3 regions of the Pelagerythrobacter sp. Soil_C_18 genome follow, and region 2 is predicted to be linked to each of the others. Evidence: riboswitches for the same ligand, from Rfam matches in the RefSeq annotation. Region 2 holds a riboswitch; each other region holds the start of a gene.
What was found. Region 2 has a riboswitch for cobalamin ahead of AC3A5N_RS03910 (ABC transporter substrate-binding protein). Riboswitches for the same ligand answer to the same signal wherever they lie in the genome.

Region 1: another riboswitch for cobalamin. It lies ahead of metE (5-methyltetrahydropteroyltriglutamate--homocysteine S-methyltransferase); the one in region 2 lies ahead of AC3A5N_RS03910 (ABC transporter substrate-binding protein).
Region 3: another riboswitch for cobalamin. It lies ahead of AC3A5N_RS15485 (TonB-dependent receptor plug domain-containing protein); the one in region 2 lies ahead of AC3A5N_RS03910 (ABC transporter substrate-binding protein).

The regions. Positions count from the first base shown of each region.
Region 1 is NZ_JBDGIU010000001.1:155,268-158,535, forward strand. Features, by position in the region: gene metE (5-methyltetrahydropteroyltriglutamate--homocysteine S-methyltransferase) at 1-2,003, opposite strand, end outside; cobalamin riboswitch at 2,111-2,315, opposite strand; gene AC3A5N_RS00695 (hypothetical protein) at 2,960-3,229, opposite strand.
Region 2 is NZ_JBDGIU010000001.1:833,043-836,310, forward strand. Features, by position in the region: gene AC3A5N_RS03900 (flagellar biosynthesis protein FlhA) at 1-220, shown strand, start outside; gene AC3A5N_RS03905 (sigma-70 family RNA polymerase sigma factor) at 217-936, shown strand; cobalamin riboswitch at 972-1,185, shown strand; gene AC3A5N_RS03910 (ABC transporter substrate-binding protein) at 1,358-2,230, shown strand; gene AC3A5N_RS03915 (FecCD family ABC transporter permease) at 2,227-3,210, shown strand; gene AC3A5N_RS03920 (ABC transporter ATP-binding protein) at 3,207-3,268, shown strand, end outside.
Region 3 is NZ_JBDGIU010000008.1:72,901-76,168, forward strand. Features, by position in the region: gene AC3A5N_RS15480 (cell wall hydrolase) at 78-1,133, opposite strand; cobalamin riboswitch at 1,387-1,615, shown strand; gene AC3A5N_RS15485 (TonB-dependent receptor plug domain-containing protein) at 1,705-3,268, shown strand, end outside.

The DNA of each region.
Region 1 (3,268 bases), 680 kb from region 2:
GCCCCGATCGCGGGCAGAATGTCGTTGAACTCCGAGTAGCACATGTGCGTGTGGATCTGGGTCGCGTTCCCCACGCCCGCTGCGGCGAGGCGGAAGCAATCGACTGCCCAATCCAGGTAGTGCTGCCACTCGCGTCTGCGCAGCGGCAGCCCTTCGCGCAGGGCTGCCTCGTCGATCTGGACCGCCTTGCATCCCGCCGCTTCGAGATCGAGGACCTCGTCGCGAATGGCGAGCGCAATCTGACGGCAGGTTTCCTCGCGCGGCTGGTCGTCCCGGACGAAGCTCCAGTTGAGGATCGTCACCGGACCCGTGAGCATGCCCTTGACCGGTTTGTCAGTCAGATCCTGCGCATAGCGCCACCAGTCGACCGTCATCGGCGCGGGCCGCGATACGTCGCCGTAGAGGATCGGCGGACGCACGCAGCGCGATCCGTAGCTCTGCACCCAGCCGCTGACGGTGAAGGCGAACCCCGCGAGCTTCTCGCCGAAGTACTGCACCATGTCGTTGCGCTCGAATTCGCCGTGGACGAGCAGATCGAGCCCCACGTCCTCCTGCCAGCGGATCGCCCGCTCGGTCTCGGCCCGCAGGAACGCCCCGTAGGCCGCCTCATCCATCGCGCCGCGCTTGTACTCCGCGCGCGCTTTGCGAACCTCGGGCGTTTGCGGGAACGAACCAATGGTGGTGGTTGGTAAGGCGGGCAACGCGAGCACATCAGCCTGCACACGGGCGCGCTCCGTATAGCTCGCGCCACGCTCGCGCATCGCAGGTGTGAGCGCAGCGACGTGCGCGCCTACCGCGGGATCATGGATCCGCGTCGACAGACGTCGCGCCGCGACCGCTTTTTCGGCCACCGCAAGGTCCTCGGCCACTGCCTCGCGGCCGCTATTCAGCGCACGCTTGAGCAGATCGAGCTGCTCGATCTTCTGCACCGCAAACGCGAGCCATTGCCGCACTTCTTCGTCCAGTCTCGTCTCAAGCGCGAGATCGACCGGCACGTGGAGCAACGAACATGAAGGCGCGAGCACGAGATCACGTTCCGTCGCAAGTGGCGCGAGCCGGTCAATCAGGCCCGCGATATCCGTCCGCCACACGTTGCGCCCGTCGACGACGCCCAGCGACAGAAGGCGGTCCTCCGGCACCGCCTCGACCACTGCGCCCAGTTGATCGGGCGCGCGGACGAGATCGACATGGAGCCCGGCGACCGGAAGCGATGCCGCCAGCCCGAGATTATCCCCCAGGCCGCCGAAATAGGTCGTCAGCATCAGCTTCGGGCCGGCGCCGGCCAGCTTGGCATAGGCGCGGGTGAAGGCGCGCCGCTGACGTTGGGACAGATCGGTGACCAGGATCGGCTCGTCGACCTGCACCCATGCGGCGCCCGCCTGCGCGAGCAAGCCGAGGAGGGTGGCGTAGTGCCCGAGGACATCGTCGAGGAAATCGAACGGATCGACGCCGCGGCCCTTGGCGAGGCTGAGCCAGGTGATGGGACCGAGCAGCACCGGACGAGTCTCGAATCCTTGTGCCCGGGCCTCGCGGTATTCCTCGAGCGGCTTGAAGTGGCAGAGCCGAAGTGCGCAGCCCGGTTCGATCTCGGGCACGATGAAGTGGTAGTTGGTGTCGAACCACTTGGTCATTTCGCCGGCGGTGACGCTCGCGGGTGCCTTGCCGCAGCAATCGCCGGTGCCCGCCGCGCCCCTCGCCATCGCGAAATAGGTTTCGAGGCCGGCAGGCCCTCTCCTCTCGCCATCGTAGCGCGCCGGAATAGCCCCGAGCATGATGCTGGTGTCGAGCACGTGATCGTAGAGCGAGAAGTCGTTGGAGGGCAGCCAGTCTGCGCCAAGCCCGCCCTGGCGGGCCCAGTTGGCACGGCGCAGGCCGGAGGCGGCCTCTTCGAGTTCCGTCTGGGTCATCGTCCCGGCCCAGAACTTCTCGAGCGCGAACTTGAGTTCGCGGCGGGGACCGATACGCGGAAATCCAAGTGTAGCAACGGTGACGGTCATCTTCATAGAACCCCGATGAGGACGGGGGAACCGATCGGGCACGCACGCCGGACGCGCCGCGGGAAGTCCGGCCGCGCGCCATGCAAGCGACCAGACCGGGCACCCCGCCGGTGGACGTTATCGCGTCGGAGGCAGGTCTCCTGGCTCGCGGGTCACCGCAGACAGTCAGGCCTTCCCGGCGGAAGTCCGCCAGTGGCACATCTCGACTGTCTGCTCGCCGCTTACAGTTGCGGGGGCAGCGCCGGCATCGCACCGGCTTCCCGTCTTAGCTCCGGGACGGCAATGGCCGCCGCGGAGAACCTCGACACGCGCCTACTCGGAGGTCTGCTCCGCGAAGTCAAGAGGCATATAAAGATATCTTTATATCCAGATTGCTCGTGCAAGGCCGCCGAGCCAGCCGCTCCGCTGCGGGCGTGGCGCCGGTTTCTCGTCAGCCCGAGCCTATCCGCTTCGTCCGATTCATATCTCGCCCCGTCGCGCCACCGGGAGCCTTTGTGCGATCCGTCCGTCCACGCGTCACCAGGGGACGTTGCAAACTAAGGACGGTCAATGAAGATCATGTCAAACTCGCTGCTTACCAAAGCTTCGCTCGCGCTGGCGCTCGCTGTGGGCGGAACCGCGCTCCAGGCCCAGGACACTGACACGCCTCCGCCGCCCGCTCCGGAAGAGCCTGTGCCGGCGGAACCCGCACCGGAACCTGCGCCTGTTCCGACGGATCCAACTGCTGAACCCACGAGTGAGCCGGTCGACGCGGATGGCGATGGAATCGACGATGTGACGGGCGAACCGGTCCCGCAAGACAGCGACGCATCACCGGACCCCCAATAGCCTGAGGGGCGGCCGGGGCTGCTCGGTCGAATCTCACGCAAGGGCGGCGGCAGATCCGCCGCCCTTGTGCCATCAGCCTCATTGCATTGCGCCGGAGCCAAGCAACGCGGAACGTTCACCAGTTTGGATTGTCCTCAGCTCGCCGAACCTGGGGGCTGCGGCGGCACCTGCGGCTCACGCAGATGGGGATACTGCGTCAGGAATCGCTCCTGGGCCTGAGGCGAACCGACGACATAGATTTCGCCCGCGCCGCAGGCCTGCTGCAAGGCACGCTTGCGGTCCTCGTCGATGGCCGCGCTCGCCGGGCCTGCCCAGCTCATATCCTCGCCGATGCGCGCGAGCGTCTGTCCGCTGACCGGGTCGCGCAGGATGACATAGGCGGAAGGGTCAACGTCGAGCCCCATCTCCGCGTGGGACCATGCAAGCTTATCCGCGGGCTTGCC
Region 2 (3,268 bases):
TCCGCCGGGCGCCAGCAAGCCCGCGCTGATCGTCCAGCCGCGCGCCCGCCGCCCGCTAGCCGGCCTGCTGCGCCTGCGCGCGCCCGGCTGCGCGGTCCTTTCGATCAACGAACTGCCCGTCGCACAGCCGATCGACGTCATCGCAGTCGTCGGCGGCGACGAGCAGGCGCAGACTCCCCAGCCGGCGCCGGACATGGACAGGGAGCCCTTGGCCGCATGAGGTACGACCATTCCGAGTTCGCGGTGGCGGAGGCCTATCGCGGCAATGTCGGCGACCGGGTGACCCGGTTCCTGCCGATGGTGCGCAAGCTGGCCTGGCACCTGTCGGGTAGCGGCGGCCCGACCGTCGACGTCGAGGACCTGATGCAGGCTGGCCTCGTCGCGCTGACCGAATGCGCGCAGAAGCACGATTCGCCAAGTGAGGACGGCTTTGCCGCCTATGCCAAGCTGCGCGTGCGCGGCGCGATGGTCGATCTGCTGCGCAGCGCCTCGCCCGATCCACGAGGCGCGCGCGCCAAGCGGCGGATGATCGAGGACAAGAAGGCGAAGCTCCACACTGCGCTGGGGCGCGAGCCCTCTTCAGCCGAACTTGCAGAGGCGTTCGACATGACCGTAGCCGACTTCGTCCAGTTCGAAAGCGATCTTGCGGAGACCCGGCTCAACTCCCTCGACGAATGCTATTCGGAAACGAATACCGCTTTCGCCTCGAGCGAGCCGGATGCGGAGCGGCAGGTACTGCAGCAGGAGGACCGCGAGAACCTGATTGCGGCAATCGCCTCCCTCGGCGAGCGGCACCAGCTCGTGATTCAGCTCTACTTCGTCGAGGAGCTCAACCTGTCCGAGATTGCCGATGTGCTCGGCGTCAGCGTGCCGCGCGTCCACCAGCTCAAGGCCGCCGCCCTCGCGCAGATGCGCAAGGCGATGGCGGACGATTGATCCCAGCAGGCATTGACAAGCCGTGGCTCCGCGCCGCATCTGCGGCGTCAGACGGTGCCGCACGCGCTTCACGCACGCGCGGCTAAGAGGGAAGCCGGTGAGACGCCGGCGCTGTGCCCGCAACTGTAAGTGGGGAGCCCCGAGCCATCACGTCACTGGAAATCGCTTCCGCAACGGAAGCGATTGTCGGGAAGGCGGCTCAGGGGCGACGATCCGCAAGTCAGGAAACCTGCCGTCGCGTCGTTCGTCCGGGGAGCCGGGTCAGCTCAGTCGGACGGGAAACGCGTTTTCCCGCAGAAGCGACAGCAATCGGCCGGGTCTCCGGCGCCGGGGCGAGCAGCCCTGGCGGGCCACGACTGTCCAGAGCGAAGCGGGGTTCCGAGCCCTCCCCCGCGAGCTTGAGCGATTCGGGAAATCCGCCATGCGCAACGCAGCGGAATGCACGAGACGAGGCGGCCGACTGGCGGCCGGCGCGATAGCGTTTGCGCTCCTCCTGACCGCATGCGCCCCGGCGCACGAACCCGATGCCGGCGGCGGCGAGCCGCAGCGCATCGTCAGCCTCGACTATTGCGCCGATCAGTACGTGCTCCGCTTCGCCGACCGCGACGCGATCGTCGCGCTTTCGCCCTACGCCGGGGACCGCTTCTCCTACATGCGCGCCGAGGCGGAGGGGCTGCCGACGGTGCGGCCGCGCACCGCCGATATTCTCGCGCTCCAGCCCGATCTCGTCGTCCGCTCCTTCGGCGGAGGCGCCGACGTAGTGCCGTTCCTCGAGGAACTGGGCGTGCCGGTGGTCCAGATCGGTTTCCCGCAGACGATCGCCGAAGTGCGCGGCGAAGTCCTGCGCGTTGGCAGCGCGCTCGGCGCGGAAGCCGAAGCGCAGCGGGTGGCCGCCGACATGGACCGCCGCCTCGCCGCCTTACCCGAGCCCCCTGAGAAAGCTCGCACCGCGCTCTACATGACGCCGGGGGGCATGACCTCAGGGGAGGGAACGCTGGTCCACGAGATCCTGCGCACCGCGGGCCTCGCCAATTTCCAGGACCGGCCCGGCTGGAACACGCTGCCGCTCGAGCGGCTCGCCTACGAGCACCCCGACGTGGTCGCCGCGGCCTTCTACGAAGGCGTCGAGAGCCAGGCCGACAGCTGGAGCGCCGCGCGCCATCCGGTCGCCCGGGCGCAGCTCGAGAACCGGCCCGTCGTGCCGCTCGAAGGCGCCTGGACGAGCTGCGGCGGCTGGTTTCTGATCGACGCGATCGAGGCTCTGTCGCACGCCGCCCGCGGAGAAATGCCATGACCGCCCGCGCGAACGCTCTTCTCGCTGTTGCGCTGATCGGCGCGATCCTGCTCGCTCTGCTGCTCGGCTCGGTGCCGCTATCGCCCGCGCGGGTGCTCAGCGCCATCGGCCTGCAAGGGAGCGCCGGGGATACGCTCGTGGTCTGGCAAATCCGCATGCCCCGCGCGCTCGCCGCCGCTGTGGTCGGCGCGGCACTGGGGATGAGCGGCGCGGCCTTGCAGGGCCTGCTGCGCAACCCACTCGCCGAACCGGGCATCCTCGGTGTCTCGGCCACCGCAGCGCTGTTCGCGACGTTCGTGCTGTTCTTCGGCCTCGCCGGGGCCGGACCGCTGATCCTGCCGCTGGCCGCAATCGCCGGGGCGCTGGCGGCGACACTGGTGGTCGCTCTTGCGGCGCTGCGGACCCGCTCGGCAGTGACGCTGATCCTCGTCGGGATCGGTCTGTCGAGCTTCTCCGCCGCGCTGATGGCACTGCTGATGAACCTCGCGCCCAATCCCTTCACGCTGGCCGACATGATCAACTGGACGCTCGGCACAGTCGCCAATCGCAGCTTCGCCGATCTCGCCTATGCCGCGCCGTTCCTTGCGATCGGGGCCGCGATCCTGCTCGCCACCCGCCGGGGCCTCGCCGCGCTGGCGCTGGGCGAAGAGGCGGCCGAGGGGGTCGGGCTCGATCTCAGGCGACAGCGGCTCGCGGTGATCCTCGGCGCGGGACTGGCCACCGGCGCGGCGGTCTCGCTCGCGGGGGCGATCGGCTTCGTCGGCATCGTCGCGCCGCATCTGGTCCGGCCCTTCGTCGGCTACGACCCGGCGCGCCTGCTGGTGCCCTCGGCCCTGCTCGGCGCACTGGTCCTGGTCCTCGCCGATATCGGCGTGCGGCTCCTGCCGACCGACTCCGAGCTGCGATTGGGCGTTGTCGCTGCGTTGATCGGAGCGCCGATCTTCGTCTGGATCGCCGCCCACGGGAGGCTCGTGCGATGAGCGTGCTCGAAGCCTGCGGACTCACCTATCGCGCCGAGGGACGGCCGCTGGTCGAGGG
Region 3 (3,268 bases), on a different contig from region 2:
GCGCCAGCCCCTAAGCGACCGTTTGGCGCTAAGGTTTCCGGGGTCTTAAGATTTGGCCTGCCGAGCCGGCGAGCCGGTCAGTTCGGCTGTGCGATCCACCGCCCACTATTGGCGTATTCGGGCCGGATCGTGCCGCCGGAAGGCAGGTTGCCCGCGGTGAACGCCGCGTCGCCGCCGCGCGCCTCGACCGGGGGCGCATAGTCGGGAGCCGGCGCACGAGCGGTGGTTCCGGGGCTCGCCGCCGCCGCGCTGGTCCGCGCTTGCTCATAGGCGCGGGCGAGCGCCACCGGATCGGCCGCTGCGGCAGGTTCCGGCGCGGACGAGCGCGGATGGGGCGCGGCCGCCGGCTCGGCGCCGCGATAGCTGGCGGTGAACGCCGCGGGCCGCCCCGCCGCGCCGCGCCAGCGGTAGAAGCGGTGCGCGCCGATCGTGCCGACGGTGTCGAGGCTCGGGGCCCAGTACGGGTTGATCCAGATCGTGTGGTAATGGGTCGCCAGGCCGACCGGCTGGTAGACTTCGCCCGCCAGCGCCTGCTGCGCGACCGTCAGCGCCCGCTCCCACGCCGCCTTCATCGGCTTGCGCACGAGCGAACCGTCGCAGGTGAAGGTGAACTGGCAGCCGGTCTTGCGCTCCGATCCCTGGAACACCACGCCGCACACGCTGTTCGGATAGCTCGGGTGGGCCACGCGGTTGAGCACGACTTGCGCTACTGCGCGCTGCCCGCCGATCGCTTCGCTCGCCGCCTCGTAATAAACCGCGCTCGCCAGGCAGTGCAGGGCGCGTGCCTTGTCGATGCCGGTGCCGGTCAGCCGGAATGCCGCGGCGGCAGGCCCCGCGACCCGCGCGGCGGCCAGTTCGGCGGCGACGCCGTCACCGGTGCCCGTCGGGTCGTAGAGCGTGGCTGCGTTCTCGGGCAGGGCATAGTCGACGCGCGGCGCGTCCTCGAGGAAGTAGAAGGCGGAACCGGGAAAGTTCTGCCCCGCGCGCTCGTAGGCGAGCGGCTGGACCGCCTCCGCCTGGGTCAGCGCGGCGGCCGGTTCGCCGAACGCAGTCCAGTCGCCGGGCGCCGCCATCGCCGGCACGCCGATCGCCGCGGCCAGCGCCAGGATCCGCCGTCCGCTGAGGCGCCGCATGAGGCGCGCCCACGGCGTCGCCGGCTTGCGGCGCGTGCGGAATCTCGCAGCGGAAGCGGGGGCAGGGGTCACGGCTGTCCTTGATTCGAGAGGCAATGCGGGCGCGCGGCCAGCGCGTATCAGCAGCGAAGGCGCGCTTCGACCGCCCCGTCGCGGGCGTCCCTTGGCGGTACAGATCGCAAGCGCCGGTTAATCGGGATGCTGAATATTTGCTTCTCGCGATGCGTCTTGCCGCTTTGGGAGAGCCCCGCTAGTGCGCGCCCACGTCATGGGTTGTCCGCCTGCCCTTTCGCAAGGGAGGGCGGACCGAAGAGGGAAGGGGGTATGGAGCAAGTCTCCAGGGGCCCCCGCTGCCCCCGCAACTGTGACCGGGGAGCGCCCGCTCCCACGCGCCACTGGCATCGTCCCTCGGACGGCCGGGAAGGCGGAGCGGGCCGCTATGATCCGGGAGCCAGGAGACCTGCCGATGACGGTCGTTCGCGCTGCCGGGCGGGGTGTACCGGAAGCAAGCGGGGAGGGCGTGTGCCCTCGCTCCGTCATGAGCGGCATTTCGTTCGTGACAGGAGGATACATGCGTAATTACTTGATTATCGGTGCAAGTCTCGTGGCGCTCACCGCGCCGCTTCAGGCGCAGGAGAGCGGCGAGGAAGCGACGTCCGAACCTCGGACGCCCAAGATCTCGGCCGATCCCTTCGCCGACTTCCGGCCGGAAGAGACGGAGATCACCGTCACCGCCACCGGCACGCGGATCGAGATCGAGGATACCGGCCAGGCCGTCACCGTGATCGGCGAGGAGGAGATCCGGAGCATCCAGGGCGCCGACCTGACGCGGGTGCTCGAGCGCGTGCCCGGCCTCGTCGTCAGCCGCGACGGCGGCGTCGGCGCGGTCACCAACGTCGGCCTGCGCGGTGCGGAGGGCGAGCAGCTTCTCGTCCTGATCGACGGCGTGCGGGTGGCCGACCCGGCCTCGCCCGGCGGCGCGTTCGACTTCGGCAACCTGCTCACCAGCAACCTCGCCAAGATCGAGGTGCTGCGCGGATCGAACAGCACGATCTGGGGCTCGGACGCGATCGGCGGCGTGATCGTCGCCTCGACCCGCGCCGAAAGCGGGCTTCAGGCGAGCGCCGAATACGGTTCGCGCGACACCGCCACGGGCGCGGTCTCGGGCGGGCTCGGAGGCGACCTCGGCTTCATCGGCGCCTCGGCCAGCTACTACACCACCGACGGCTTCTCGCAGGCCGCGAACGGCACCGAGGCCGACGGGTTCGAGCAGTGGACCGCCAGCGGGCAGGGCCGGCTCTATCTCTCGCCCAGCTTCGAGATCTTCGCACGCGGCCGCTGGGCCGAAGGCGACCTCGACCTCGATGGCTACCTGCCGGACTTCTCCGGCATTGGCGATACCGCAGATACGCAGCACACCCGCCAGTATTCGGCCTCCGCGGGCGCTATCTACGACACCGGGCCGCTGTTCGTCAGCGCCGCTTACTCCTTCGCCGACACCGAGCGGGTGAACCGCAATCCAGCCTCGGACGAACCGACCTTCTCCAGCGACGGCCATTCGGACCGGGCCGAAGTTCGCGGCGAGTGGCGCCCGATCGGTCCGCTGCTGGTCAACTTCGGCGCCGAGAACGAGTGGGAGGCCTTCAGCACCTCCGCCGAGGAGCGCCGGACCACGCGCATTTTCGGCGCCTATACCCAGCTCGGCATCGAGATGGGCCCGCTCGCGGCGCATGCCGGCGTGCGGCTGGACGACCACGCGCGCTTCGGCAGCGAGACGAGCTTCGGCGGCGACATCAGCTACGCCCTGACCCGCGACCTGCGCCTGCGCGCCAGCGTGGGCGAGGGCTTCAAGGCGCCGACGCTCTACCAGCTCTATTCCGACTACGGGAACGAGGCGCTCCAGCCCGAACGCAGCACCAGCTACGACATCGGCCTGGTCCACGGCGACCGCTCGCTGACGAAGTCCCGCTTCTACGGCGCGCTCACCGCTTTCCGTCGCGACGCGCGCGACCAGATCGAGTTCGTGAGCTGCTTCGAAGGCACTGACCCGTTCTGCGTAGAGCGGCCGTTCGGCTACTACGACAACACCGACCGCGTCCGCGCGGAAGGCATCGAGGTCGAGCTCGGCGCGCGCC